DNA from 2 places in the Mesobacillus sp. ABV4_180 genome. Region 1 is predicted to be linked to the other one. Evidence: riboswitches for the same ligand, from Rfam matches in the RefSeq annotation. Region 1 holds a riboswitch; the other holds the start of a gene.

Region 1 (15,514 bases):
TGACGTATATGAGCTGGATGGAAATTATGTAACGATTTTTTATGACAAACACAAAAACAATACTGTGACGGCAATCCAGATAATCAGTGAAAAATTGGAACAAAGCAAGGCGGGTTTTTACACGGAGGCGAGTGAGCCTTTGAAGGAGGGCTTCGAGTATCAGCTGTTCGATCTTACAAATGCTTCGAGGGTCGTTCACGGATTAGGGATTCTTACCTGGGACGATCAGGTAAGGGTAACTGCCCGCAAGCACAGTGCCGATATGGCGGAAAACTCGTATTTCAGCCACACGAATCCCGAGGGACAGTCACCTTTTGACAGGATGGCTGAGGACGATATTGCGTTTTCCGTCGCCGGGGAGAATCTTGCATACGGCCAATTCAGCAGCATTTTTGCACATGAAGGGCTGATGAATTCACTCGGACACCGTGAAAATATCCTGAAACCAGACTTTAGGCTGCTAGGCGTCGGCGTCGCGTTCGGTCCAAAACACGAACCTTATTTCACCGAAAATTTTTATACGAAACGAAAGTTGTAAACCGAGGCTATTGGAAAACAAATCAATGATTTTTCACGCTTGAGGACTCCATCACAGCAAAAAGCCGCTTGATTCACCAAAAAATCAAGCGGCTATTTCTATATGCTTATTTTACACGCGGAAAACCGAATCCTGATGCATAGTCATCACCTGCTGCAGCACCCGATCCTCCAAGGATGTCGTTAGCTTTTGCACGATTCTGAAGCTCTGCACGAAGCTGTGTATGGCTCATGCCTGGGTTTGCTGCCCAAATCTTCGCTGCGAGTCCTGAAACGTGAGGAGTCGCCATTGAAGTGCCGCTGATTGTATTATACGTTCCATCAAACCAGGTTGACTCGATTGCCCTTCCTGGAGCTGACACTTCAACATCGCGCTCCTGGATGACATAGTCACCATCTGTAGCCGGATTTCCGCGGGATGAGAAGTCAGCGACACGGTATGTACCGTTTTCCTGGACATCTTCCAGCGCTGCGACTGCAACTGCATTAACAAGGGCACCTGGATATCCGATTGTATTGCTGCCAGGTCCGCTGTTTCCAGCTGCGGCAACGACAAGAACGCCTTTTCCATAAGCATAGTCAACAGCATCAGCAATCAGCGAACTTTTGCTGCTTGATCCAAGTGACATAGAAATGACCACTTTTGAATTTGTACTCACCGCTTGATCTGCAGCATGCTGAATCGCTCCTGCAATATCATCTGAATAGCCTGATCCCTGGTCATTCAGTACTTTGTAAGCCCAAAGGTCAGCCTCAGGCGCAACCCCGTAAATTCCCTGGCCAGATCCCCCGTGCGCCAGGACTGTTCCGGCGACATGGGTGCCATGCCCGTTCTTATCCGTACATGAACCATTTACAAGGGGTGTTCTGCGGTTAGTGAAATCTTTACACTGTTCTGAGCTTCCAGCTAAATCGTTATGGTTAATGTTAACTCCAGTGTCCAGCACAGCCACATTGATCCCGTTCCCGCCAGATGTTGCCTGGAGGCTGCTGTCATTATAGATCGCTTCCATTCCCCATGGGGTGCGGTCAGATGGCCCTGCTTGTGCGCCAGAACCTGGTTTGGCTTCCAGCTGGACTGTGGACACTGTCTCAACTTTTAAATTTTTGTTCTTCAATAAAGCCTGGTATTGCTTTGCGTTAACTGTTGTTGTAAAACCCTTTGTTCCGAAATCCCATCTGGCTCCGTATTGATCCTTTGCCTTCGATTTTTCCGCTGCAGGCCCCTGAACCAATACCCGGTACGAATCCTGTGATTCTGGCGCCTGGCCAAATACTCCAGCTGTGAACATAGATAAACCCATTGTCATGCTTAATAGTGCGGTTCCTAGTACTTTCCTCTTTTTCATTCAACCACTCCTCTGCATTGTATGGTGTTACTGGTTTTACAAAGTCTATTATATTTTCAATATTCAGATATTAACAATATGCTAAACTGTTCATTTTTAAGTCTTTAGAATCAGGCTGATACTCCCTTTTCCGCATAAGTCACATGCCCTTGTGCCTGAATTCAAATTTTCCCAATATCCAAAGAACCAAAAAGAGCAACCTTTTTTATAGGCTGCTCTTATTTTTTATAAATTTAATAGACTTTATGTTTTACATCTTAAAATGACAGAATCCCGAGTCATGTTTTAAATAAACAGCAGCAAACTCAACGCCATAACTGCCATTCCGGCGATCAATCCATAGATGGCGAGATGTGATTCATCGTAACGTTTGGCGGCAGGAAGCAGTTCATCAAGTGAGATAAAGACCATGATCCCGGCTACTGCTGCGAAAATGACGCCAAACATGATATCGTTTAGGAATGGCATCAGGAACAGGTATGCTGCCAAAGCACCAATCGGCTCGGATAGACCTGACAGGAATGATAGTTTGAATGCTTTCTTCTTGTCACCAGTCGCAAAATAGACGGGTACCGACACGGCAATCCCTTCTGGAACGTTGTGGATTGCGATTGCAATAGCGATTGCCACACCTAATGCCGGGTCCTGGATGGCGGAAGTGAAGGTTGCGATTCCTTCCGGAAAGTTGTGTATTCCGATGGCAAGTGCCGTAAATGTCCCCATTTTTAATAATGCGGCATCGGTTGAAGGTTTCGAAGGCTGGCTCATGTCTTCGACCGTTTTGAGTTCATGAGGGTTGCTTTGTTTTGGAATGAATTTATCTATTAAAGCAATTAGAAGGATCCCCCCAAAAAAACCTCCGACTGTCGCCCAGTTCCCCAGCTTATCACCCATTGCGTCAACAAGGGCTACCTTTGCTTTGACAAATATCTCGATCATCGATACATAAATCATGACTCCTGCTGAAAAGCCAAGTGCGATGGAAAGGAACTTGGTATTTGTCCTTGAAGTGAAAAAGGCAAGAATACTGCCAATACCAGTAGCAAGACCTGCAAACAATGTTAATCCGAATGCAAATAATATTTCTTCTGTCATTTTTTATTCTCCTTTATCTTTTTTATAAGGGCTTCTTCGTAAAATTAACCTACTCGGAAAATGTTGGATTAAGCAAACTTTTGGGTATCATAATCCACAAAATATGCATCAGCAACAAAAAGTTTCCTTTCTTATCGTTTTACAATATAAGTTAGATGATTCCTAAAAAGTTGCCTTAAGTAAACTTTTAGTGTGCATTTTGCCCACTTAGTTAAACAATATATGCATGTGCATCAAAAAGTTTCCTTTGGTAAACATTTTATCGCAAAGGAAACTTGGCCTGCAACAAAAAAGTTCAAAAAAACCTCTGCAGAATTGCAGAGGCTTTAAAACGTTCTATAGATAACTCTTAATTTCATATTCTGCTTTCTTCTCGTCCAGCCAGTTTGGGTATTCTGCCTGAATTTTTTCATCAAATAACTGTTCCTTTATCTCTTCCTTATGGTCCTCGAACAGCGCTGCTTTTGCTGCTTTTTTATCGGTTACCTTGATGATATGGTAGCCAAACTCGGTTTTTACTGGCTCGCTTACAGCATTGACATCTAAAGCAAACGCCGCTTGTTCGAATTCCTCTGCCATTTCGCCTTCTCCAAAATATCCGAGATCCCCGCCGTCAGCTGCATTGCTTGTGTCTGTGGAATACTCCTTTGCCAGTTCTGCGAAGTCTTTTCCATTACCCAACTCTTCCTTAACCTTCTTGGCAGTGGCCTCATCTTCTACTAAAATATGGCTTGCCTGCACCTGCTCTTTTTGGTCAAAAGATTCTTTGTTTTCCTCGAAATACGTCTTAAGTTCTTCATCTGTAACATCGATATCAGGCTGGATCATTTTTTCAGCCATAAGATAGATTTCGATGTCTTCCCTGATCCGGTCTATAGATACATTATTTTGCTCCAGTGCTGACGCGAATGCCTCTTCGCCTCCATATGATTCCTGCAATTTAGTCAGTTCTTCATCAATCTCATTGCCGGTCACCTTCACTTTTTCTTTCTCAGCTTCCATCTCGATCACTTTATTGGTAATAAGTGACTCCAAAGTGTCAGCGCCATATAACTCAGTCAACTTTGTGTTCAACTCTTCCTTGCTGATTTTCTCCCCTCCAATGCTGGCTGCAGTATCTTTTTTGGAAAAAGCCATGGTAAAAATCAGAAGGAGTCCCAGGACAATCACGGCAAATATGATCATCAATTTATTGTTTCTCATATAATTAAGCATCATTTTCCTCCATTATTCTGCACTGGCAGCAGTAAGGGTAACCTGCAATTTTGTCTGCTTGCCGTCGCGGTAAATTGTCATTTCGGCACTGTCGCCTGTTTTAAGTTCAGTATACATATATCTTCTTAGTTCGCTCGCATTCTCCACTTCTTCACCGTTAATGCCAACGATTACATCCTGTTCCAGGAGTCCTGCTTCAGAGGCGGCGGAGTCAGGTGCAACATAGGTGACCATCGTGCCTGTTTGTACATTTTCAGGCAGGTTGTCCCGATACATTTCCGGGATCTGCGACAAATCTGCAAGGCTGACACCCAGATATGGACGCTCCACTTTCCCTTTTTCGATCAGCTGGTTAACGATCGGAAGCACATCCTTGCTCGGGATGGCAAAGCCAAGTCCTTCTACGCCGTTTTGTGAGATTTTCAGGCTGTTGATGCCGATTACTTTTCCATCATTATTGATTAATGCCCCGCCGCTGTTCCCTGGATTAATGGCCGCATCGGTCTGGATGACATTCATCTCCCATTCACCTGCAGAGGTTGATACCGCAATAGAACGATCGACAGCACTTACGATTCCCTGGGTGACTGTACGGGATAAATCAAGTCCGAGCGGGTTGCCGATTGCCAGCACCTGGTCTCCGGCTCTTAAAACAGAAGAATCACCGAATTCAATGACATCCCCCGCTTTTTCAGCATCGATTTTAATCACTGCCAAATCCGTCAATGCGTCAGCGCCGACAACTTCCGCTTCCACTTTCTCACCATTGTATAATGACACCTCGACGTTTGATGCACCTTCAATGACATGATTGTTCGTCACGATGTATGCACTGTTTCCTTCCTTCTTAAAAATCACGCCGGACCCCGTGCCGCTTTCAACACTTCCCTGGCTTCGGGAAAATGGATTGTTTTCCTGCTGCAGATTTGTGATGCCGACAATGGATTTGGAAGAAGCTTCAATGATATCCGCGATCGAACCTGAATTTTTATTTGAAGTTTGAGTAGCGACGATATTCGAGCTGCTGCTTTCTGCTGCCGTTTCTGTTTGGGGCTGGGCCTGATTTCTTGGATCAGCATCTGTATAATTCACTGCCGCAAGCGTGATCGCTGATCCAACTACTCCTGCCATGACTGTGGATAAAATGCTTTTCAATCTATTTGTCTTCTGCACCGGCTCGATTTCCTGATACCGAGTTTGCTGCTCATGTTCATTCATGGTAACTCCTCCTCATTTCTTCCTGTTAACTTGTCTTCATCTTAACCAGTAATTATGAACAAATTATTAACAAACTGAGGCGAGGATTTTAAAAAATGAAGAACATTTTAATTTAAATAAAGGCTCTGTTAAAGCTGAATGTTGATATTAAACCCTGTTGATTGTAGTGGAAGGCGCGAAGAATCCTGCGGGCGCAGCTGGTCAGGTGAGACCCCGCAGGAGCAAAGCGACGAGGAGGCTCAGCGCCAGCCCCGCGGAAAGCGAAGCGCCTGGAACGAAAATCAACAGCCGTATTTAACAGAGCCTAAATAAAAAAACTGCAGACAAAATTGCCTGCAGCTTTGAAAACATTCTATTAAATTTCAATATTATTGATTAAGTTAGCCATTTCAATCGCTGAAACTGCGGCCTCCCAGCCTTTGTTGCCAGCTTTTGTTCCTGCGCGTTCGATTGCCTGCTCAATGGTGTCTGTTGTCAGTACGCCAAAAATGACTGGAACTCCTGTATTCAATGCGGTGGAAGATACGCCTTTGGCTGCTTCATTGCAAACATAATCAAAGTGCGGGGTGGATCCACGGATCACTGTTCCCAATGTGATGACCGCATCGTATTTTTTACTTGTCGCCAATTTTTGCGCAATCAATGGAATTTCAAATGCCCCTGGCACCCAGGCGACATCAATATTGCCTTCTTCTACTCCGTGTCTTTTTAAAGCGTCTTGCGCTCCTCCCAAGAGCTTGCTTGTGATAAATTCATTGAAACGTCCAACGACGATTCCAATTTTAAGTCCTGTTCCTACTAAATTACCTTCGAATGTTCTGCTCATCTCTAATTCCTCCACATTAAAAGTTAAGTAAATGGCCGAGCTTGCTGTGCTTTGTTTTTAAATAATTTTCATTTTCTTCCCTTGCCGGCATCTGGATTGGCACGCGGTCTACAACCTCAAGGTCATATCCCTTGAGACCCTTGATTTTCCTTGGGTTATTTGTCAGCAGTTTAATTTGCTTGATTCCAAGGTCTTTTAAAATCTGGGCACCGATCCCGTATTCTCGCAAATCCGCCCCAAAACCGAGCTTTTCATTGGCCTCAACTGTATCATAGCCTTCTTCCTGAAGCTTATATGCCCGAAGCTTGTTCATGAGGCCGATGCCTCTTCCCTCCTGGCGCATGTAAAGAAGGACTCCTCGTCCCTCTTTATTGATCTGGCTTAATGCTGCATGAAGCTGGGGTCCGCAGTCACAGCGGTAAGAGCCGAATACATCCCCAGTCAGACATTCAGAGTGGACTCTGATAAGTACTGGCTCTTCTGCGTCGATTTCCCCTTTTACAAGGGCAATATGCTCTTTATCATCCACTACGTTTGAATAGCCGACAGCCTTGAACATACCGAATTCGGTTGGAAGATTGATTTCAACCTCTCTTTTAATCAACTGATCCTTTCGGTTTCGATATTGAATGAGGTCTTTAATCGTGATCATTTTCAGCTCGAATTGGTCGGCAATCTTGCGCAGCTCCGGAACTCGTGCCATCGTGCCGTCTTCATTCATAATTTCACAGATGACCCCGGCAGGTTTTGCACCGCATAATATAGCAAGATCCACTGCTGCCTCCGTATGGCCAGCCCTTCTTAACACTCCGCCTTTCTTGGCAACAAGCGGAAAAATATGGCCAGGCCTTTTGAAATCAGCAGCCTTTGATTCAGGATCAAGCATGCTAAGTACAGTTGCCGAGCGTTCAAAAGCAGAAATCCCGGTTGTCGAATACTTATGGTCTATACTCACGGTAAATGCTGTCCCATGGGGGTCAGTATTGCGAAAAACCATCGGCATTAAATCCAGCTTCTGAGCTAAATCTGTTTCGATTGGAACACAAATCAATCCTCGTCCATGCGTGGCCATAAAATTGATGACATCTGGTGTCGCCTTTTCCGCGAGTGCGATGAAATCTCCTTCATTCTCCCGGTCCTCATCGTCACAAACAATGACGGCCTTTCCCTGCATCAGTTCATAAATCGCTTCTTCAATCGGATCGAACATCGTTATCTCCCTCACATAAACCCATTATCCGCTAAAAACTGGGCTGTAATATTGTTGTCTCGTTTTGGTGCAGCAGGAACCTGATTGGTCAAAAAGTGACCTACAAACTTCCCGATCATGTCGCATTCGATGTTGACGATATCGCCTGTACCTTTGTAACCGAGAACCGTTTCGGAAAGAGTAAGTGGGATCAGCGATAAGGTTATACTGTCTTCGGATATTCCAAAAACAGTCAGGCTGGTCCCGTCAACAGCGACAGAACCTTTCATGATGACATATCTCAGCAAATCGGGCTCTACTTGTATTTCATAGTAAACAGCGTTTTCAATCTGCTTTTTTCCCTTGATGACTCCGATTCCATCCACATGGCCGGCGACAAAGTGGCCCCCGAACCTGCCTCCAGCAGCCATGGCTCTCTCCAAATTCACCTTCGAACCCCTCTTGACGGTTCTTAAACTAGTCGCTTTTACCGTTTCCGGCATAACATCCACCGTGAATCGATTTTTTATGAATGAAGTGACGGTCAGGCAAACTCCGTTAACAGCTATACTGTCCCCGAGATGGACATCTGTCAGGACTTTACTTGCTTCTATTGTAAGGACAAATGAATCGCCGCTATGCTGGACATTGGCGACTGACCCGATTTCTTCAATGATTCCTGTAAACATACGAACCTCCTTTTAGACGGGCTCAGCTATGATCCGGATATCCTCGCCAATCTGTTTTACCTCTTTAATCTTTAACGAAACGGTTTCCTCAAGCCGGGCGATCCCTTCTCCTCCATATGATGCAGGCGCATTCTTGCCGCCAAGCAGCTTTGGAGCGATATACGTAATCACCTGCTGAAAAGCCTTCTCCTTTAAAAAACTCCCATGCACCTCTGCACCGCCTTCAACATAGACAGAAGCAATGCCCCGGTCACCAAGTTTTTTCAGCATTTGAGATATTCCTATTTTGGGAGTCTCTATCTGTATGATTTCAACACCTCTATCAATAAATTGTTTTGCCGTTTGCGGATCTGCCTCGGCTCCGGTCACAATAATGGTTTTTGCAGCCTGATCAATAACAATTTCAGACCGCAGCGGTGTCCGAAGAGCAGTGTCCAGAATCACCCTGACAGGATTCTTCCCCCCAGCTTCAAGTCTAGTCGTCAGGCTTGGATTGTCTTTGATAACCGTATTAACTCCGACCAAGATCGCGTCATGTTTATGACGGAAATGATGGACGTCTTTCCTTGCCTCCATACCGGTAATCCACCGGCTCTCTCCGGTGACGGTGGCAATCTTGCCATCTAGACTAGTTGCAGACTTCAAAGTCACAAATGGCATTCCAGTGCTTATGTAATGGAAAAATACTTTATTAAGCCCTGTTGCTTCATCTTCCATCAAACCAACTTCAACCTCTATGCCCGCCTCACGCATCTTTTTGATTCCCGCACCGCCTACAAGAGGGTTCGGGTCGACCGAAGCGACAAAAACTTTCTTAACGCCAGATTCGATCACTAAATTCGAACAAGGGGGTGTTTTGCCAAAATGGCTGCATGGCTCAAGCGTTACATAAAGTGTGGCTCCATTAACTTTTTCCCCAGCCATCCGGATAGCGTGCACCTCAGCATGTGGTTCCCCTGCTTTTAGATGAGCACCCATTCCGATAATCTGTCCGTCTTTGACCACTACCGCACCGACATGGGGATTTGGCGATGTCTGTCCTTCAGTCGCTTTGGCGAGGCTGATGGCAAGAGCCATATAGTCCATATCGTTCACATGCAACCCTCCTTCTTTTAAAAATGAAAAAGACCCCGAAACAAAATCGCTTCGGGGTCCTAAAAAAGGCTATGCCAAATTAGAGGGTTAAAAAAGGGCATACTTCTCCCTGTATATTAATCCTCATTTTTTTCCTTCTCCCATCCAGACTATACTGTCGGCCCTGGAGTTTCACCAGATCCACCGTTTAACAAACGTTAACCGGGTCACGGACTAAGAAGCATCGCTTCATCACCGCCGGTTGGGAATTTCACCCGACCCCGAAGGAAATTATTCAGTTAGTGTCATTATACAGGACAGTTTGCTAGATACGAAACAATATGTCCCTTTTACTTTTTCATCAGCTTTTCAATCGTGATCAGCAGCTCATCCACTGCTTCATTATCACCTTCCTGGATCCGTTCGACAATGCATGATTTCATATGGCCTTCGAGCAATAATTTGGCAACACTGTTCAGTGCAGCCTGGGTAGCAGAGATTTGCGTGATCACATCGTCACAGTATGTGTCTTTTTCAATTAACCCCTTAATGCCGCGAATTTGGCCTTCTATACGGTTTAATCTCGTAACGAGATTCTTCTTTGTTTTTTCTGAGTGATGGCTCTTACGTTCTGATGAACAGCAACTGTCTGCACATTCAGATGGGTTCGTTCCGGGCTCTAAAATATCCAATCCAATCCCCCCTTATTCTTATGTTTCAATATTATCATACCCCCATACAGTACATCCCATAAAATCTCTATATACAGAAAAAAACACCCCATAAAGAGGTGTCCTGCATTTCATTCCTAAACCTGACTGTTCTCTTGTCCAGCCTGGGCATACAGTAGAATTTCCCTGAAGATGCCTGCAGCGAACAGGCAGCCTGCGAGAAGGGCCAATGATCCGTACAGCGGGTCAGTTACTTTAGAAAAAATTAGTTGGGCGTAGAAGTAAAATCCTGCTCCGATGGCTACAATGAGTAAGGCGTTCCACAAGTACCGGTACATTTTTTTCCCTCCTGAACCTTATATTAGTTTAAAGATTATCATAGACTCTAATAGTTGTTTATTGGGAAATTTCATGTCGAATCCATAGAGCGATGAAAGGAGTGAAGTAGAATTTTGAAACCAAAATCCACGGCAATTTTCATTTTTGTACTTGTCATCATCTTGGCCACAATTCCATATTTCCATACAGAGGAACCTCCTGCCCAGGCAATTCAGCCAAGCGGAGACCTGGCAGCAGAAATCAATGCTCTTTTAACAAATGAACCAGTACTAGAAGGGGCTTTGGCCGGAGTGAGCATCAGGTCTGCAGAGGATGGAACCGTGTTGTACGAGCATATCGGTGATACGCGCCTGCAGCCTGCCTCTGTTTTAAAGCTGTTCACTGCCGCAGCTGCGTTTTCCGTTTTAGGCGGGGATTACCGCTTTTCGACAGAGGTATTGACAGATGGAAAAATCAGCGGTGAATCCTTGTCAGGAAACTTGGTCTTAAAAGGGAAGGGTGACCCGACGCTGCTTCCAGCTGATTTTGACGAAATGGCCCGTGCAATCAAAGAAAAAGGGATAATGAAAATTGATGGTGATTTGGTCGCAGATGACAGCTGGTACGACGAGATCCGCTACTCTGAAGACCTGACCTGGAATGACGAACATCAATACTATGGTTCACAAATCTCAGCACTGACTGCTGCACCAAACATGGATTATGATGCCGGCACAGTCATCGTCAATATCCTCCCAGGAAAAAAAGGGAAAGCAGCTGCAATTTCAGTTGAGCCTGAAACCGGCTATGTAAAAATCATCAACGAAACGAAAACCGTCGATTCCAAAGGCAAATACGATATTAACATTGAGCGGGAGCATGGCACGAATACAGTCTATGTAAAAGGCACCATTCCAGAAGGTGCTGGTAACGCCCGCGAATGGGTGGCTGTATGGGAGCCTGCCCTTTACGCAGCCAGCCTTTTAAAGAATTCCCTTGAGGCGAAAGGGATAGAGGTTGTTGGGAAAATAAGAAAAGGCACTGTTTCCGAGAGGAAAACTGTACTCATTTCTCATAAATCGATGGCATTGTCGGATCTCATGATTCCTTTCATGAAGCTTAGCAATAATGGCCATGCCGAAGTGCTTGTAAAGGAAATGGGAAAGGTTGTCAAGGGCGAAGGAAGCTGGGAACAAGGGCTTGAAGTCATGAATGCTGAACTAACCAGGCTCGGTGTGAACACCAGCCAACTCGTTTTAAGGGACGGTTCAGGAATCTCTCATGCAAACCTCGTCCCAGCCAATGAAATCACAAGCCTGCTCTATCATGCCCAGAAGGAAAAATGGTTCCCGGATTTTCAGCATTCACTTCCAGTTGCCGGCGCCAGTGACAGGATGGTCGGGGGAACAATGCGAAACAGGCTGAAGGATGAACCACTGAAGGATCGGATCATCGCTAAAACAGGCTCGCTGACAGGGGTTAGCACGCTCGCAGGCTATGTAAAAACAAACAGCGGAGAGACTCTGATTTTTACAGTCTTACTGAATAACCTGCTGGATGATACAAAAGGCAGGAACATCGAAAATCACCTTGTTAAAATCCTGGCCAGACAGCCCTAATTGATAAAAATCCATTTCTACTGAGATTTCAAAAGGTTATTTATGCCGAAAAAACACTCGTTTGACTTCTTAATTGATAATAGAAAATAAAACTCGCCACGGCTAGCAGGTTTTGTTATCTGTCACACACTTTACTTTTGTAAGGCAAATAGACCATCGAAATGTAATAATATTTGATGGTCTATTTTTATTGCTATAAAGGCATTGGTTTTACTAAATTCGCTTAACGTCATCGTTAAGCGAATTTTGTTTTTGCAATACGTCCTCTTTATATAAGCGCCCGTTTATTTAAGTACATTTCTTCACAATCTTAACTATAAAAACTAGACGAAATTCTTTTTTAATACCATTCCTTTTTATGACAAAATTTTCACACATTTTTTACGAATTACTGTTATGCTGGATTAAGAGTCTAGTTGATGGGTGCTATGGAGGCCCTATTCCAATACTTCTTCATAAAATAACTGAGAGGAGTTTTTTCGCTGGTTTGATGAAGAAATACGTTGACATTAGATTGGGAGTGCTTTGTTGGAAAAAATGCATATAAAACCGGTCAACCACCTTAAAAACCTTACCGAGGGACATATATTATATATTTTCGAGAACATAGAAGAGTATGTAAAAAATGTAGTGGACTTTGTTGTTTGCGGTTTGGAACAGAATCAATATTCCATAATAATAGAAAATGATCGAATAAATCTACAGTTGAAAAAAAGTCTAGCGAAGATATTGACTAAAAGCCAATTAAATAATGTATTCATCATAAATAACTATGATTTTTATTATGCTAAGGGAGATTTCCAATGTAATTCAATCTTCGAATATCTCCCGAAATTAATTGACGGTTATTCAGAAGGGGGATTTTCTGTACGAAGCTGGGCTCACGTAGAATGGGGAGATGAGCGAGAAGTGCAGAATAAATTAACAACCTCTGAAAAAGAAGCAGAAGTAATTGTAAGTGAAAAAAGACTTCTCTCTGTTTGCGCCTACGATTCAGATAGGGTCAGTGATGATCTTGAAGGAAGGCTTATAAACCGCCACAACTTTTTTTTGAATAAACGAAAAAATAATCCAGCAACTACTTGATAGCAGGCTTTCAGAGAAGTGGAAAAAATGGAATACACAAAACCACTTAAAAAGATTGATTCACTTGACTCCTTAGATGAACAGACATCGAATAGTCTGTTGGGAGCGATCGCACACTCTCCTGCCATTTCGGTTCGATTCGACAAATACTCAAAGCGATTTAAGCCCAAGCCAAACATAAGCAATAAAAAAGCTCTAAGGAAACATTCCTTGGAGCTTTCAGATTGTAGAGAAACCTCTCTTCGAACTTTTTTGATGGTTGTCTTTTTGCAACATGAAGTTATTTTTCACAGTTAATCTTGATCTTCGGAATAAGTATGTTTGCTATCAATAAGTTTCTGCAAATCTTCTCTGTAAAATGTATCTTTCCATTCCTGCATTTTAAATGGAATTAAAGGTGAAAGATAAGGAACACCCACTGACTTTAGACTCACCATATAAATAATCAGAAGGGTTGTTCCAACGATCATACCGTTGAACCCCAAAAAATTAGCAATAATCAAAAAAAGTACTCTTAAAAGGGCATCCGCTTCCACAAGTCCTCTGTTAGCCCCTAAGAAACTAGACAGAGCTGTAATCCCTATAACGATCAGACTAACTGGGTGGATTAATTTTGCAGTAACCGCTGTTTCACCAATTACGATTGTTCCGATTAAAGAGACCAAGATTACCGCGCTTTTCGGAAGACGAAACGAAACATCTACTAGCATTCTTATCAAAAATAAGAGAATCGCAATTTCCCAAAAGGTCGGCAATAGCTCTTCCTTCGAAATGAGCGCTTTTGAAATCTTATTTGGCAGGTCATCTTTATGGAAATTTGCAATCGCGATATAAACGCCAGGCAAATATACTCCCAATATAAAGGCGATCAATCGTATTAATCGGCTTGTTAACCTGCCCATCGATATGTGATAGTCATCAGGGGCCTGAAGGAAATCAATAAATAACGCAGGGGCGATGATGGCGAAAGGGTACCCATCAACAATAACTGCCACCCTTCCTTCAAATAAGGATGAAACTACCCCGTCAATTCGTTCTGAATGTCTTACACGCGAAAAAAAAGACTTTGGTTTTCCTTCTAATACATCCTCTATTACTCTTTCACTAAGGACATACTTAATGGTAAGGCTTTTTAGCCTCTTTTTAACTTCTTTTAAAATTCCTTTATCAACAATGCCTTCTATATATAATATCGAAACAGATGTTGGCGAAAAATAGCCAAATTCCACTGTTTCTACACAAAAATCAGGAGTTTTCAATGAACTTCTTATCAAATTAATATTGGTTTTCATTTTTTCTGTCAAACCAATTTGCGGTCCTCTTACAGACCGTTCTCCTATTGATGATTCGATGCTTCTTTCCACCCACTTAGGAGATGGCACAATAATTCCTTTTCGATACCCGTTAATCAGTAACACGGTACTTCCTTGTACGATGGCATCGGTCAATTCCTTATACTGAGTGGTCGTTTTCACATCCGCCGACTCAATAATTCTTTCAATCATTTGATCAATTTGTGATTCCTTAAAACCTACAGTCCTGAATGGTTCTAATAAAGGCTTAACCACATTTTCCTGAATAAGATCCAAATCAATAATTCCATCCAGATAGACAACATTTATTTCAAAAGAATCTTTAAAGCCCACCTTAATCTTTCTAACAATAAGGTCAGAAGTATCGTGAAAAGTATTCCTTATATTCATGATATTTTCTTTAAGGCTTTTTTGAATTTCCATGTTCGGCATCCTTCTTCCTCCCGTAATGTTAGTATTAGGAAATGGCAAAATACTATACTTATTCACGGAAACTGTGAAGGATGAAAAGGAAAAAGGCTGCTTTTTTGCAATTACAATTTAAAATGCGCACATAAAAAAATGACGTATGAAAATTCATACATCATTTCTTGTGTCCTTTTTATCTATATAGATTGCAATTATTTCGCAAATCTGTGGCTGCCGATCGTCACTGTTACTTCTCTTGAGAATACCCATTTGCTTACTGCCGTTTTCGGGTTAAAGAAGAATAGTGAACCTTTTCCTTGTCCTCTGAATGCGAGGGCTTCTTTTACAGCCTTCTTAGACTCTGCATCCGCCGGCTTATTGATTGCGCCGTTTTTCACCGGTGTAAATGCATAATAGCCATTCGATTTTTCATAGATGACGCCCTTGACCGTATTAGGGAAATCAGGGCTTGCTACTCTATTCAAGACAACAGTCGCTACTGCAACTTTCCCTGCATATGGCTCGCCTTTTGCTTCAGCGTGGACCAGACGCGCAAGAAGATCCTGATCTGCTGCAGATACCGTCGCAGCCGGGATTGTCAACTTTTGTCCTGGATATAGTAGATTGCTAGTTCTATTATTCGCTTTTTTCAATTCTGTCAATGGCACACCATATTTGCTGGCCACTCCCCAGAGTGTGTCCCCGCTTTTCACCTGGTATGTTGCCGCTTCTGCAGCTGCTCCCATTGAAAATAAAGATAAGGATGCTACAGCTGTCAGCGCTGCCAATGTCTTTTTCATTTTCTTCATTTTTCATTCCTCCCAGTAGAGTTGCTCTCTTTCTCTACTGATAAGGCTAGCAGTTGTAACACAGTGATTCATCGTCCAATATGTGGCATCTGGGAGCG
Region 2 (15,514 bases), 680 kb from region 1:
AATCTCTACCGCGACTGATCCGAGGATTTCCAAATCAAATTCCTCGCTGGCCTCTTCCAGCATATCGTGAAAAAGCTGATGCCATTTCAAGGAATCCTTCCAAATGTCTTCCTTGGTCAACCCTCGGTCTGAAAGATCATCAATCGTCAGAAAGATCTTTATTTTATTGTTGGTTAAGCGTTCCAAGCGCATAATTCATGCCCCCTGCCATCGACAAAGCTCTTGTTGTAGTTTATGAAAATTTTGCAGGTTGGTGATTATTTAAGTTTTTCAATGCGCTTTTTCAGCCATTTTTCCCAATCCATCCTGGAAATACCTAATAAGTGTTCCGAGTACTTCTGGCGCTCCTGGCTTGCCATGGAATCAATCGCGATGCCTCCCAGGCCGATGAAAAGGTCAGAGTATTTCTTGCTGACTTCATCTGTAAGCTCAAGAGTTGCCGCCTTATTTTCTTCCAGAGTACATGAAATGAATAGGAACTTTGGTCTTACCTTATCAAGTACCACTTCAAGATCGCTCTCGGCCAAACTAGTCCCCAGGAAAACAACTTCAAACCCCTTGCGCCTCAAATACAGGGTGAAGATTAACAAGCCAAGCTCATGTCTTTCCCCAGGACCGCATACCGCAATTACCTTAGGCAGGAATGAGCTGTGCGGGAAGGAATTTGAAATCCCTTCAATTCTCGAACGTAAAAATGAAGAAGCAAAGTGCTCATGTGCAGTCGTTATACTTCCCTCTTCCCATAAATCGCCCACTTTAATCAAAATTGGACCTAATAAATCCATAACCGTCTTATCTACCGTAAACAAGCTGAAAGCCTGATTGATCAATTCATGTGCCTGAGAACCGTTAAAGTCAAGCAATGCATGAAGGATTTTTTCCCGAAGCTCGTCCAATAGATCTTTCTTCAAAGGCTCGGCACTTTCTATGGTTGGTTCTGCGTTTTCCAGTAAAGATACAGCCTGGCTGATCGTGAAGCCCTGGTTGACTTTAGCAATCAGCCACTTCAGGGTTTTCAAATGCTCCTCGGTATACAAGCGGTGGCCGGAATCATTTCTTACTGGGGCGATCATCTGGTATCTTCTTTCCCAGGCTCTCAGCGTGCCCGGCTGTATTCCAAGCATATTGGATACTGCTTTTATATTGTATTTCCCCTCGCTATTCCCCATGTTCATTCCTCCGTCATTACCTTGCACTACCGCTGATTATACCCATGCTTAAGCTTGGAAGTAAAACTTCAATCTGCTTCTGGAAGCAATGTTATTAAATGCGTTTCTGCTTTTGCACCGAGCCTGAATGGTATACTCGTCGTGCCATAGCCATTGCTCGTCAGCAGCGTTGTTCCGTTCTTCTGTTTTATACCGCCTAATTCATAAGGTCCAAATCCCATGATCCTGATCTGTCCTCCATGGGTATGGCCGCTAAGCACAAGGCTGATTCCATGGTCCTGCTTAAAATCGTACACGATGAATGGACTATGGCTTACCAGAATTTTAAAGCCATCGTCTCCAGCATCCTGCATGGCAAGATCCAGCCTGCTTTTTTCTGTGCCGTAATCGTCGACTCCCAAAATATATAGCAGGTCCCCTTCTCGCGATTCAAATTTTACAGCTGTATTATCAAGAACCTTCACCCCTGAGTGGTAAAGGAGGGAGTCCAGTTCATGCGAATTAAATTCGTAATCATTATTTCCCCACACAAAGAAAACGGGTGCAATCGTTTTCAACTTTTCAATATTTTCAGCAGCCTGTTCAAGCTTCACACCTTTTTCGACAAGATCTCCACCAATAATGACTATATCAGCCTTGCCTTTTGCTTCATTAATGATCGTATCTGAAACTGTACGCTTATGTATATCTGAGATAAAAAACAATTTAACTGACCCGAAGCTTGCCGGAAAATTATTAAGGCGCAATTCCTGATGAATTACCCTGTCTGCAAATGCCTGCCGGTACATGTAAATCAGAAGGAAGCAGCCTATAATCAGTAAAACAATAAAAAAATATGATGAATTCCATTTTAAGCCTCCTTCAAATGAATCTAAATCTCTTCTTCTGTATTCAATGGACTAAAAGAAATCATACCATATAGTAAACAGAAACTGAAAAAGATACTTGTCTGCCAGATTCCGAACGGCAGCAAAAGGAAAAAGCAGCCAATAGTTCCAATTGCTAAAATTATATCAGAAATGATCCCCTCTTTGCCCTTTATCGTTTTGACTGCTGCAACGAAACCAGAACGAATCAAACCTCCCTTTGCATACATCCCTGCGACCAGTGCCATTGTTCCTGCCAGAAATTCGATTGGATGCAAAATAAATTCACCCAGGAATTCCTCCGGGTGAAATGGTTTTAAATCTGGCAGCCAATTGACTGTCAGATACCCGCAAAGCAAACCCACTGCCAATCTGAATACTTTCCAAAACATCAAAAAAACCTCCCATACCCAATGTATGAAAGGTCCTTGTCTTTATTTCTGCCAAGAAAATTAAACTTCGTGAATATCCAGAACCCTGAAGCCTGAATCCTCCAGTTTTTTAATGAACTTATCAATATTGTCCTTCTTTTCGACCTTCATGACAATTCGGCGGACAAGCTTATCCGTTTCGTCAAAGGTTACAAGTGAAATGATATGCTCATGGAATTGGTGGGCGATATCAGCAAGCCTTGCGATACGGCCTTCGGTTTCAACAGATGTAAAAGCAATCCTCACGCCTTCTCTATGTACCCCAAATGCGCTCTGGAATTGATCAAGTGCATCAGAACGGGTAACAATCCCCTGGAATTTGTCATATTCATCGATTACTGCCATCAGCGGAATATCTTTCAATTTCACCAATGTGCTTTCGAAAATTTCACTTCCATGCAGAATTTGGTCCTGTAAAGTCAGAATGTCCCTTGCTGCTTTATTTTGAAGGAATTCATCTTTTTGGCCACCTGTGTTGAAGTAATCCTGATAAATCCCATATCTTGTGACGACACCGATATACTTGTCGCCGTCCAATACAGGAACACCATCAATCTCATTTCCATCCAGCGTTTCTAATACATTCTTCAATGTCTCATCATGCTGAACGGTAATACACCTGAACTTCGGAATCATGATACTTTTAACAAACATTCAACTCACCTCTGGTTTAAAGTACTGCCATATCTTATATATTTCTGCAAATTTGGAAAAATCCCTGCTAAACCAGATAAATTTAACATGAAATAAAATTTCCCTCATAAAATGAACTGAAGTTTAACTTGAGGAGGGCTTAGTTTGTCTAAATACAGAAGAGTTTGGTACCCGTACGCCAGTCCCTTCGACCCTTGTCCGCCTATAAAGGCTAAAACGTATTCCACGCCGCCCAACCTATTCCTGGGCTTTCAACCGCCCAATCTTGAACAATTCACACCAATGCAAGCATTACGAACAGGGACACTGTGGAAGGTTTTCTATGATCCTTGGTATTCTCCATACGAGGCTCCAAGAGAGGGTGATCACTAATGAAGCAATTGCCTAAGGAATTTTATGCAGCCATGGAAGAGCTCCAGGCAGTAGATTTTGTGCTTGTGGAACTCACATTATACTTAGATACCCATCCAGAGGATTTTGACGCCATCAACCAATTTAATCAATTCGCCAAAGAAAGGCGACGACTGAAGAAAGTCGTTGAAAGCATGTATGGACCTCTCCAGCAATACGGCAACAGCTATTCAGGTTATCCATGGAACTGGAATGACGGTCCTTGGCCGTGGCAGATCTAAATTAATCTTAGGAGGGGGTAAGGAAGATGTGGCTTTATGAGAAAAAATTGCAGTATCCCGTAAAAGTAAGCACCTGCAACCCCATGCTTGCTAAATTCCTTGTTGAACAGTATGGCGGCGCTGACGGAGAACTCGCAGCAGCCTTGCGGTATTTAAACCAGCGTTACACGATACCCGACAAGGTCATTGGCCTGCTGACCGATATCGGCACAGAAGAGTTTGCTCATCTTGAAATGATTGCGACCATGATTTACAAACTAACGAAGGATGCCACTCCCGAACAAATGAAACAGGCAGGCCTTGATGCCCATTATGCTAATCATGACAGCGCACTCTTCTACCATAATGCTGCAGGTGTACCCTGGACAGCATCCTATATCGCAGCAAAAGGGGATCCGATAGCAGATTTGTATGAAGATATTGCAGCTGAAGAGAAAGCAAGGGCAACCTATCAGTGGATCATCAATATGAGCGATGACCCGGACTTGAATGATGGTCTAAGGTATCTTCGAGAAAGAGAAATCATCCATTCCCAACGCTTTCGGGAAGCAGTCGAGATCCTTAAGGATGAACAAGGGAAAAAGCGGATATTCTAATTTAGAAGAAGCATCCACTTGGATGCTTCTTTTCTATTTATTTTCATGGAACAGGTTGATATCAAACTTTTTCTTCAACATATCAAAGACAATATGTCTGCTCTTCCACTCTTCTTCTTTCTTCCATAAATCTTTGCTCCTATCCACAATCTCACATCGGAGCGCATGATATTCTTTCTCCGCCTTTTCCCGCTTCTCCTTCAATAAAATCATCAAGCCATAAGTTCCGACGGTCAAGATCAGGAAATAAAGGTTTGCTGAATTCTGTACGAAAACTGAAAAAATTTCTGCGAACGAATAGGAATACGGCTTCATCACCGTCACATACAAATAATAAAAATAAAGCGAAATAAAGCCGATTGTCATCCAGACGGACAATAGATGCCTTGATTTGAATCGATCAAATTTTTTCTTGCGATCTATTAAATTCTGAAGCATCCTTTTTGTTGCCTGATCTGTTTTTTCATCCAAATTTACAATTTCCGGTTCCATGGCATGCCCTCCCCTTTATTGTAATTTTTATGAGCTTGTCCCTGGAGTTATGATATTAGATACCGAAAAAAGAAAAAAAGCCAGGAGCATGCACTCCGGCTAATTTGTGATTGGTATTTTCAATACTTGTCCAGCCTGGATTTCATTCCCCTGGATATTGTTTGCTTTCTTTATAATCTGGATTCCATCCTGCGATTTATAATAAGTCATCGCTACTCTGAAAAGCGTTTCACTCGGCTTTACAGTATGGTAAATGATTTTTTCACTGCTGTTGGAATCAGCCTTTTCTGCTGGCTCATCTTCTTTTTCTGCGGCAGAGTTTTCATCCACAGATGCTTCTGACTCTGTTGCCGTCACTTTTACCGCTTCTTTTTCTTCGTCCTCAATAGTTTTCTCAGTTGTGTTTTTATCACCGCTGCTTGATGGTGCAGGACCAGCAGCAACTACATTAATCTTTTCTGTATCATCAATTTCTTCAAACCCTGGTGCCACTTCGTCCTCTTCTTCAGGTGCTCTATGCTCATCATCGCTATTGATTTCCACCTTGATCATCTCAACACCTGCGCGTTCCAATGTTCTATTCAATGGTCCTTTTGCACCTTCAAGATAGGAAATTATACTGAAAAAAGATATTGGCAGCAAAATGAAAAAGAGTGCCATTAACCTGATGACAGGGTATTTTACCTTTACATTCGTCTTTTTCTGCTTTTGCCTGTGGATTTCACTCCTTGGCGGAAGCGGATCTTTTTTCTCGACCGCATGTTCTATTTTTCGCTCGACCCTTTTTCTCAGGCGCTCAGCCTGGTCTCTGATAGGTTTTTCTTTATTCAACGTCTGTACCCCCAATTGCTGCCCTAGCCTTGAATTTAATAATCAGCCCTAAAAAGAAATCAATGAAAAAGTGCATGACAATCGTCACCAGCAGATTATCGGTCACCATATAAATATAACCAATTAAAAAGCTCAGCAAGACGATGTTCAAAAACAAAAACCAATTGAACAAATACCGATAATGGACAACAGCAAAAATTATACTTGATAAAATTAATCCCGTGTTCGTCTGGATAATTCCACGAAAAAGAACCTCTTCACTAATGGCAACGATTGCTGCTATCAGCGCGATCTGAAATGGCCCCCTGTTCCTGAATATCCTCTCATTCAACCCTCCATCATCATAATAAGAGCGTGGAAGATACTTCATCATCAGGAGGTCGAACGCCACCACGGCAGCACCCGCACCAATGCCGTAAGTTATGATCCTATAATCATCCCATAAAAATATTCCTGTAAATTCAGATAAACTATCAAACACTATCATACCTAAAATTGCAGAAATCGTTAATAGTAATATTTGCGTAGCCACTAAATGGAAAAGTAGTTCTTTTTCAGTAAGCCCTGCCACCGTTTCCCTGTATCTTTCCTTCATCATATCCGCTCACTTATTAATAATATCGAAGCCAAATCCTGTTTCCAGTCTATCATTTGTGACTGTTGATCATCGGAAGATTTTGTTTCCTTGAAATGATCCATGTCTATCCCGCAATTGCTGCAGCAATCAATTGGCCTGTCTTCAATTTCTTCGTTGAAAACCTTTAAGATAACCATTCTTTTGCATTCCCTGGTATGTACCCACTCAAGCATTTGTTTGATCTTTGCATTTTTAACCTTGAGACGGCTTTCTACCACATTGATTAACTTGTCCTTGTCCTGAGGATAATCAATCACCTCGAAATGAGAAAGGTAATTTTCGACGATTCTCCATTGGATTTCTGTGAACCCACAAAAAATGGATGCCTCTTCAGCATGCTGATCCAATTCCTGATATTGGAGCTTATGGTCTTCAAGGAAGGTAAAGAGCCGATTAATTTGGATTCGATCAGGAAGCTCACCTTCTGCCAGCTGATAGGCCAGCTGCTCATCCCCGGGTGAATAAAGCAGGATAGCGATAGAATTCAACCCGTCTCTTGCTGCCCTGCCAATTTCCTGAAGATAGGATTCGATTTGCATTGGCATATGGAAGTGAATCACATAACGGACATTTTCCTTATTGATTCCCATTCCAAAAGCACTTGTTGCACATACAACATCAAGCTGGCCGTTGATGAACTGCTGCTGGATGAGGATCCTGCTCTCTGAGTCCAGTCCTCCATGGTAAGCCATTACTTTTCTGACCCCATTCTCCCTCATATAGCCTGCTGTTTGTTCTGCGACTTTTTTACTCGAAAAATAAATAATTCCCGGTCCCTTTAAGAATTTCACCAGTTCTAATGTGCGGACCAGTTTATCCTGGAAGGTTTCCACCTGTTCTAGAGCCAGCGAAATCTTCGGGCGGTCAACAGAATAAACAATCTCATTCCAATCCTTAAGCCGCAGTTTTTCAGCAATATCCATCCTGACTTCCTTCGAAGCTGTTGCTGTCAGTGCAAGCGTCAGCGGATTCCCTATTAGCTCGCGCACTTCACCAAGCCTGAGGTAATCAGGCCTGAAATCATACCCCCATTGGGAGATGCAATGTGCTTCATCGACTACGAATAAAGAGACATTAATCCTTTTTATCCGCTCTAACACAAAATCCAACCCAAGCATTTCCGGTGAGATAAAGATGAACTTGTATTGATGGAGTTGTTCAAGTGCTTTAGCTTTTTGCTGGGGCGTTAGAAATGAATTTAACGCCACCACCCGTTTTTCTCCCAGGGCCATCATCTGCTCGGCCTGGTCCTGCATCAGTGAAAGGAGCGGAGAAACAATAAGTACTGGTCCTTCCACTAAATAACCCGGAAGTTGATAACAAAGTGATTTCCCAGTACCTGTTGGAAGCATGGAAATTGTTTGCTTCTTGTTTAGCACCGATTCAATCGTCTCTTGCTGCCCGGGCCGAAAATCGGCAAAATTAAAATATTTCTTTAGATAATCCTTTAATTCCATTCCGTATCACCATATTTTGCCAGGACGAGCCTGATTTCAAAGTAAGTAGCATCTTCAACTCGTTCTCTTATTTGTTTTAATTTCTTTGCAGAATTCTTTTTGGCTGCCTGAACAACCCTATGCTGTTTTTCAGGAGATACATAGGAATCAATGCTGAATTCCTTCAAGGAAAGGACAATTTCCACTACATGATCCTCAATTGTACTCTCTTTTAAGCTTCTGGCAGCTGCAACTTCCTCCAGTGTGTATCCTTTTAGCAGCAAATTATATGTTTTTTCAGTAGAAAGCGTTAAAGGAACCTTCCGTTCTGTCTGGTTCAAAATGGCATTGAGCAGCGGAAAACCAGAGGGATCGTTTTGGATCCTGTTAAACATCGCATGAAGACAGTTCAAGAACTCAAAATGATAACGTCCTGGTTCCAATCCTGTTATTTCAGCAGCTTGTAAAATAGTCAGACCAATTTTCCTGTATCCTGTCAATCTCAAAACAATCAATTCAGGCCTTGTATTTTCATGATCAAGCGATGCCACTAATTCCCTATATAGCTCCTCTGCAAGCTGATAGCGATCTTCACCATGCAGCCTGATATATTGTTTGACCCAGGAAAGGGTTTCCCTCTTGTTTCTCACCGGGATAAAACCGCGTTCACGATGGATTAAATTAGAACTAACCTGAATGAGCAAAGTCAGCCGCTCCCAAAAAACATCTGTTACTTGATGGTACTTCCAGCCGTTTAAATAGGCAGGATGGGGTACTTCGGACAGATATCTTTCCAGGACTTCCATGCCTTTATCAGTCAGCACGACTTTTGTATCGGCAATTTCTTTCGCCAAATGCTTTTCAATTAGTCCATATACCAAATTTTCAAGTTGTCCTCTAGTAACTGAGGGAAATGTATTGAAATAAGATGTGATCTGGTAAAGATGAGCATCCTGGATCGTTTGAGATGATCTCTTGCCCTGAAATAAATGAAATAAGGAATAAATCGTCCGTTCTCCATTTATTTTTTTCAATAATGCCAGGACGACTCCTTCTATATATGTAATCCCCATAGAACCACCCTTAGAGGTAAAATCATTAAGTAAGCTTCCATATTCGGCTGCTCACCCTATAGCAGAAAAATAATATAGATATATTTTAACATGAAAATACCTCTTAAAATGTTTTATTTTCAGCGCAAAAAGCATTCAATGCCTTGTGTGATAAGCATTCTCAATACTTTTTTTATTGAAATGTTGGCGATACAGTTTTACAATAGGTATGAGGAATACGTTTTCACTATTTTCGTGAAGACAGCATATTATTGTTAACCATTTGGGAGGAATTAGATCATGGCTAAGTACACGATTGTTGACAAAGAAACTTGTATTGCATGCGGAGCTTGCGGTGCAGCTGCTCCAGATATCTACGATTACGATGATGAAGGCATTGCTTTCGTAACACTTGATGAAAACGAAGGTATCGTTGAGATTCCTGATGTATTGATCGACGACATGATGGATGCATTTGAAGGATGCCCAACTGATTCAATCAAAGTTGCTGATGAGCCATTCAACGGAGATGCAACTAAGTTCGAATAAGAACCTACATAATTCCCGCCTCCCAGCGGGAATTTTTTTGTTCATTTTTAGACTTTTAAAAGTGAAAAAAGCAACGGTGCAGGCCGTTGCTTTTTCTTGTATTTCAACTCAAATGAGTTCATTATGCGTTTTTAAAAGATTGCTGCCTTTCAATCCATGTTTTCATTCTTGAGAACATCAACATGAACACAATTGACATCAGGATGCCTTTAACAAAGTTAAATGGCAGGATTCCAGCAACAATTAACTGCCTTGTTTCCGGACCAGACATTGCTGGCATATTCAGGAAGATCGTGTAGGCAGGAAGAAAAACATAATAGTTCAGGACACTCATCAGGATTGCCATACTGACAGTCCCTGCCACAAGGGCGAATGTCATACCCTTCTTTGTTTTCAGTCGCTGATAGATATAATAAGTTGGCAGGATGAATAAAACTCCTGCGACAAAGTTGGCAGCATGGCCTACTGGCACACCCGTTTCACTGCCTGTCATGAAATAATCAAGCATGTTCTTGATCAACTCTACTAAAATACCGGCTGCCGGCCCAAAAATCAACGCAGCAATTAATGCAGGAATATCGCTGAAATCAACCATTAAGAATTTTGGAAACGGCGGAAGCGGAAAATTCAGCAGCATCAATACATAAGAAATACTGCTCAACATCCCAATTGAAACCATTGCTTTTACACTAAATTTTTTCATTTCCCTCTCTCCTTATCGAGATCCATCTCACATAAAGAAGAAAGATTCAGCATTCACATACCATAACAAAATAAAACCCTCAAGATTTAGGCTTGAGGGATACTTTGAGAAGGCATGCTTAATAAACGTTCGAAACCTGCATTTTCCGAACGTCTGCAGAACCTCCATCTTCTCCCATCCAGACTATACTGTCGGCTTTGGAATCGCACCAAATCCTGCCCATACAGGCTCGCGGGCTTAGAGAAAGAACCTCATTACCGCCGATCGGGAATTTCACCCTGCCCCGAAGATAGACCATATTAAATTTAACAAGTTTATTATACTGAAAAAAAGAAGATTTGGGAAGGTGTTTGCTTGTGACGTTTTTATGTCAGCCACAATTCCACTCCTATTACACCCTGTTGTTGAATATGATTTAGAATAGCGAACATTGAATGGAACAGAATGTAAAATTCGGGAATTCGGGGATCTAAATTTGTAAAATCAATGGTTTTGGGAGCGTTTACATTATTTTTATGAACATTAAGCTGATTTGACAAAAGAATATTCGTTTTGTAAAATAATCAGAAAATTATTTCTTTTACAGAGGAGTGGATATGGATGTTTCAGGTGTTAGCTGCTGATTCAATCAAGGAAGAAGGCTTGCAGCCATTGCTGGAGTGGAAACACGCAAAGGTACATATGGACAATATCAATTCGGACCTTGTTGATTTAAGTAAAATTGATGCTCTGTTAGTAAGAAGCGCAACAAAGGTTACTTCCGGCCTTCTAGACCGCATGCCGTCATTGAAAATTGTTGGCCGGGCAGGTGTCGGCGTGGATAATATCGATATAACAGAAGCAACAAGAAGAGGCATTGTCATCGTGAACGCTCCAGATGGCAATACAATTTCCACCGCGGAACATACTTTTGCGATGATGTCTGCTCTCATGAGAAATATTCCTCAGGCACACTTCACCGTAAAGAATGGTGACTGGAAGAGAAATCTCTTCATCGGAAATGAGTTATTCGGAAAGATTTTAGGTATCATCGGCATGGGAAGAATCGGATCGGAAATCGCCAAACGCGCCAGGGCATTCGGTATGAAAGTTAAAGTATTTGATCCGTTTCTCACTAAGGAACGGGCTGAGGTCCTGGGTGTTCAATTATCCACTTTCGATGAAGTTCTTGGTGAATCAGATATAATAACAGTCCATACTCCCCTGACAAAAGAAACTAAAGGTTTGTTAAATGAAAAAACGCTAGGCAAAACAAAAAAAGGCGTGTACTTGCTGAACTGTGCCAGAGGCGGAATCATCGACGAGATCGCACTGGCTCACTTTATTGAAAAAGGACATGTAGCCGGTGCAGCAATTGATGTCTTTGAAGTCGAGCCTCCATCCTGTGACCATCCATTATTGAAACTCGATTCAGTAATTGTTACACCCCATCTCGGTGCATCAACGAAAGAAGCCCAATTGAATGTCGCTACACAGGTAGCAAATGAAATCCGGACATTCTTTGAAAATAAGCCTGTCTCTAATTCCATCAATCTGCCGGCGATGTCCAGAGAGATATACGAAAAAATCCAGCCTTTTCACCAGCTTGCAAAAGAAATGGGAAAAATTGTTTCCGAGTGCCATAACAAAGGAATAAGCGAATTGACTGTAACATACTCAGGTACTGTAACAGAACTTGAAACAACTTTTTTGACCAAGGCGCTTCTTGCAGGTTTCTTTGAAAACCGCATAGATGTGAACGTAAACGAAGTAAATGCAATCCATATTGCAAAGGAACGAGGCATCATGATTGGTGAAAAAGTGACAGGGAACCACTTCGGTTATGCCAACACACTTACAGTCACGGCAAAAGGTGACGGTGATTGCTTCACAGCACGCGGAACTTATATCGAGCATTACGGACCGAGAATTGTTAATCTTGACGGCTTCAATATCGACTTCCTTCCTTCAGGCAACCTTCTCTACATACAGCATATGGACCGTCCCGGGGTTATCGGACATGTAGGAAAAGTATTGGGCGATCATGGAGTGAATATTGCGACGATGCAGGTTGGAAGAAAGGAAGCCGGAGGTGAAGCAATCATGGTCCTATCCTTCGATAAACCACTAGCTGAGGATATGATCGAGAAGCTGAAATCTCTCAAGGACATCGTAACCATCAACAGCATAATTCTGTAAGTAATCAGCAGTGACTTTTAAGCACTGCAATACTAAAAGAGCCACTTGCCCACATTATTAAACACAAACAGGCCAACCAATATGGTGGCCTGTTTATATTTATCCCAACGGATATGACTTACGTTCACCCTTTGAAAATGTCATGATCTCATTATATCCGACTTCTCTGGCAAGAATTAATGCCTGATCGTAATCTGCACCTACATCTTCAGGAATGTGTGCGTCGGATGATAAAACAATCGGGATTTTTTTATCATGGCACATTTGAAGAAGCCTTTTGTCAGGATAAATTGTTTGGGTCGGCTTTCTTAATCCTGCAGTGCTGATTTCGACACATGTTCTTGATTGAGCCAGCGCGGATGTCGCCCTGTCGTACTGTTCCAAAAGGAAGTTTTCATCCGCAGGTACATACTTGAAGATTTTCACAAGATCGATATGTCCAATAATATCGAACAGATTGGACTCAGCGAGCGTTACCACCTGGTCAAAATAACTTTTATATACCTCAAAGAGATCCCTTTTGTCCCATTCTTTACGGTATTCGGCAAGGTCAATCCCAAAATCTCCTATCCAGTGAATTGACCCAATCACATAATCAAAATCATAGTTTTTGATGAACTGTTCCATTTCTGCGTGCTTTCCAGGTGTATAATCCATCTCAATCGACATTTTCACATCAATGCCACTTCTCCATGCCTCTTGAAAGAGTGCAACATAATCGTTCATATCGTAAAATCTCCGCTCATCCACCCAGCTGTTGCGAAGGATATCTGCAGTCTGATAGAAGTGATACGCATGTTCAGAAACCCCAAAATGCCCGATTCCTTTCTGATTTGCAGCATCAGTGAATCTTTTTAGATAGTCAAGCGTCAGTGTGCCTCTTTCCAAATGATTATGGTAATCTGTCAGCAAAATCATCCATCCCCCTAATGACCGTTTTACCTATTATACTTTCATGAAGAGGGAGGGGACAATATATTGCTTACCGGGTGATCAATATTTGCTGTGGCTGGATGACATCTGAAGATAGATTGTTGAGCTTCCTCAGTTCCTGCACGGTTGTTTGGGTCTTTTCAGCAATGGAATGCAATGTATCACCCGAGGTTACGGTATACCGATTTGATTCAGACATCCCAATAACAATAGTATCTCCTGGAACAATATGATGGTTTCTTATATTATTGTTCTTGGATAATGATTCAACAGAAGTTTTGTATTTTGCTGCTATTGACCATAGGGTTTCCCCTTTTTTGACAGTGTGTTTCCTTTGTTTTTCATCTGCCGGTTGAGAAGACTGAGCAACTTGGGATTCGTGATTTTCATTTTCTTTTGTCCTGATGATCGCATCTTCATGTTTCCCGATTACCACATCGTCAGTCATTCGCAGCTTCGCAATCGTCTCAATTGAAACCTGGTCATTTATTTTCCCTAAGGCAATCACAGGTTGCCCAATTGCCGCTTCTCCAAGTGCAACCATTGGATCAATCGCATTTTCTTTTTCATACGTCCATTTTTCCTGATGAATTTCGAAATGGAGATGAACACCGGAAGAATCCCCGGTATTTCCCATCAAACCAATGATATCCCCTTGCTTTACAATTTGTCCTTCTTTGACATTTCGTTTATTTAAATGAGCATAGACGGTTTCCAGGTTGTTCTCATGTTTGATAAACACGACATGTCCATATGAGCCCGAATAATATGATTTTGTTACTATACCACTATCAACTGTATGTACAGGTGTTTTGTGCTCACCCGCTATATCGATTCCTTTATGATGGCCGTGGCGCGTTCCATAGAGATCTGTAACAACCCCTTCTGCCGGCCAGACCCAGTGGGAAGTTAATTCTGGTATGTCGAGCATTTCTGCCTGAGAGTGCTTTCCGCCGAGAAACAGCAAGCTGATAAATAGTGCCATGATCCCTGCGATGAGTAAACGCTTTATATAGTCCTGCATTTTCTTCCTCCTTAACTTTTGTACTCCCTTTCCATCCCTATGACAGCCTGTACAGAAATAGAACCTGATGAATGGAAAAGCAGAAGCAAAAAAAGCACATTCGTTATATTTGGTGAGAAGCTGCTTTTTTATGCAAAAGAAGGAAAATTTGTGGCACTATCGCTAAAAATGTACTGACAGATAAGTACAAAATAAAAAGCACGTGAGGAAAAACATTTTGTTTCTCCTCACGTGCATTACTGACTTTTTGGGCGGCCCCTTTTACCTGCCTGTTTTTATAATGCCATCGTGATCAATTTGATGACGGACACTTTTCTGCTGGTTCCATAGATTTCTGTCCTTCATGACCCCGATGACGGACACTTTTCTGCGGTTTCCATAGATTTCTGTCCTTCATAACCTTGATGACGGGCATTTTTCTGCGGTTTCCATAGATTTCTGTCCTTCATAACCTTGATGACGGACATTTTTCTGCGGTTTCCTTAAATTTCTGTCCTTCATGACCCTGATGACGGACACTTTTCTGCGGTTTCCATAGATTTCTGTCCTTCATGACCTTGATGACGGACACTTTTCTGCGGTTTCCTTAATTTTTTGTCCTTCAAAAAGAAGAAGCTGCCAAAAGCTCTATATAATGAGCTTTTGGACAGCCACTTTTTATTCGATATTTTTCTTATTCGGTGCCAGTGGCAACGGCAGGACTTCGTTCAAATTGAACGGGCCTAGTCGATCGGTTTTTGCATTTTCAAATTTGACACCAGAATATCCAAATTCTTTTGCTGTCAGTAAGATCGCCTCGAGGCTCGGCAGGAAGCTTTCTTCAATTGTTGTTTCTTCCGTTAGAGAAATTGTTAAAACATTATTCTCTTTTTCCAGTTTCGTGTTTTCCAGCTTGAAATCCGCTGGAAGTGATGCGGATAGATTAAGCTCTTCATTTCCTTTCGTCATTTCTGCGAAAGCATAACCGATTGTATCGTGCTGTTCTTTTGTCGGCACAAGGTAAGGTGTTGTAACTCCATCGACAGTTAAAAATAAATAAGCTCGTCTTTGCAGCGATTTTGAGGAAATCGGCGCCTCGTTCATAGGCCCATAATTCCCAAGCTCTATCCCCGGCTTTTTTTCTGTCGTTAACAACATTTTTGATATCCCTTTTCCAGAAAAGTTTTGTGTCATCGAATTAAGAAACATAACTTCCGCTGCACTTCCATATCGAAACTTATGATCTGCTTTTACATCCAGAGTCAAAGTTTCGGTTGCTTCATCATAACTCCATGTCGCGTCCAGTGGATAATAATCTGAAAGTCCCCACTCTTCTTCCTGAAGCTTCGGCA

The links. Region 1 has a riboswitch for FMN ahead of ribD (bifunctional diaminohydroxyphosphoribosylaminopyrimidine deaminase/5-amino-6-(5-phosphoribosylamino)uracil reductase RibD). Riboswitches for the same ligand answer to the same signal wherever they lie in the genome.
Region 2: another riboswitch for FMN. It lies ahead of ACXAEA_RS08915 (ECF transporter S component); the one in region 1 lies ahead of ribD (bifunctional diaminohydroxyphosphoribosylaminopyrimidine deaminase/5-amino-6-(5-phosphoribosylamino)uracil reductase RibD).

The regions. Positions count from the first base shown of each region.
Region 1 covers NZ_JBSWTJ010000001.1:1,088,795-1,104,308, reverse strand. Annotated here, with positions in the region: gene ACXAEA_RS05465 (CAP domain-containing protein) at 1-538, shown strand, start outside; gene ACXAEA_RS05460 (S8 family peptidase) at 645-1,886, opposite strand; gene zupT (zinc transporter ZupT) at 2,172-2,981, opposite strand; gene ACXAEA_RS05450 (peptidylprolyl isomerase) at 3,318-4,196, opposite strand; gene ACXAEA_RS05445 (S1C family serine protease) at 4,209-5,414, opposite strand; gene ribH (6,7-dimethyl-8-ribityllumazine synthase) at 5,770-6,240, opposite strand; gene ACXAEA_RS05435 (bifunctional 3,4-dihydroxy-2-butanone-4-phosphate synthase/GTP cyclohydrolase II) at 6,257-7,450, opposite strand; gene ribE (riboflavin synthase) at 7,462-8,118, opposite strand; gene ribD (bifunctional diaminohydroxyphosphoribosylaminopyrimidine deaminase/5-amino-6-(5-phosphoribosylamino)uracil reductase RibD) at 8,131-9,213, opposite strand; FMN riboswitch at 9,342-9,485, opposite strand; gene ACXAEA_RS05420 (metal-sensitive transcriptional regulator) at 9,543-9,878, opposite strand; gene ACXAEA_RS05415 (hypothetical protein) at 10,001-10,201, opposite strand; gene dacB (D-alanyl-D-alanine carboxypeptidase/D-alanyl-D-alanine endopeptidase) at 10,316-11,800, shown strand; gene ACXAEA_RS05405 (MEDS domain-containing protein) at 12,338-12,886, shown strand; gene ACXAEA_RS05400 (spore germination protein) at 13,180-14,622, opposite strand; gene ACXAEA_RS05395 (cell wall hydrolase) at 14,820-15,407, opposite strand.
Region 2 covers NZ_JBSWTJ010000001.1:1,771,859-1,787,372, reverse strand. Annotated here, with positions in the region: gene ACXAEA_RS08985 (genetic competence negative regulator) at 1-192, opposite strand, end outside; gene ACXAEA_RS08980 (MerR family transcriptional regulator) at 258-1,169, opposite strand; gene ACXAEA_RS08975 (metallophosphoesterase) at 1,238-1,873, opposite strand; gene ACXAEA_RS08970 (hypothetical protein) at 2,041-2,427, opposite strand; gene ACXAEA_RS08965 (CBS domain-containing protein) at 2,488-3,120, opposite strand; gene ACXAEA_RS08960 (spore coat associated protein CotJA) at 3,265-3,492, shown strand; gene ACXAEA_RS08955 (spore coat protein CotJB) at 3,492-3,752, shown strand; gene ACXAEA_RS08950 (manganese catalase family protein) at 3,779-4,348, shown strand; gene ACXAEA_RS08945 (YpbF family protein) at 4,382-4,840, opposite strand; gene ACXAEA_RS08940 (LysM peptidoglycan-binding domain-containing protein) at 4,940-5,671, opposite strand; gene ACXAEA_RS08935 (lysostaphin resistance A-like protein) at 5,664-6,266, opposite strand; gene ACXAEA_RS08930 (RecQ family ATP-dependent DNA helicase) at 6,266-7,765, opposite strand; gene ACXAEA_RS08925 (YpbB family protein) at 7,756-8,817, opposite strand; gene ACXAEA_RS08920 (ferredoxin) at 9,097-9,345, shown strand; gene ACXAEA_RS08915 (ECF transporter S component) at 9,467-10,048, opposite strand; FMN riboswitch at 10,211-10,343, opposite strand; gene serA (phosphoglycerate dehydrogenase) at 10,649-12,226, shown strand; gene ACXAEA_RS08905 (histidinol-phosphatase) at 12,326-13,138, opposite strand; gene ACXAEA_RS08900 (peptidoglycan DD-metalloendopeptidase family protein) at 13,209-14,183, opposite strand; gene ACXAEA_RS08895 (GerMN domain-containing protein) at 14,841-15,514, opposite strand, start outside.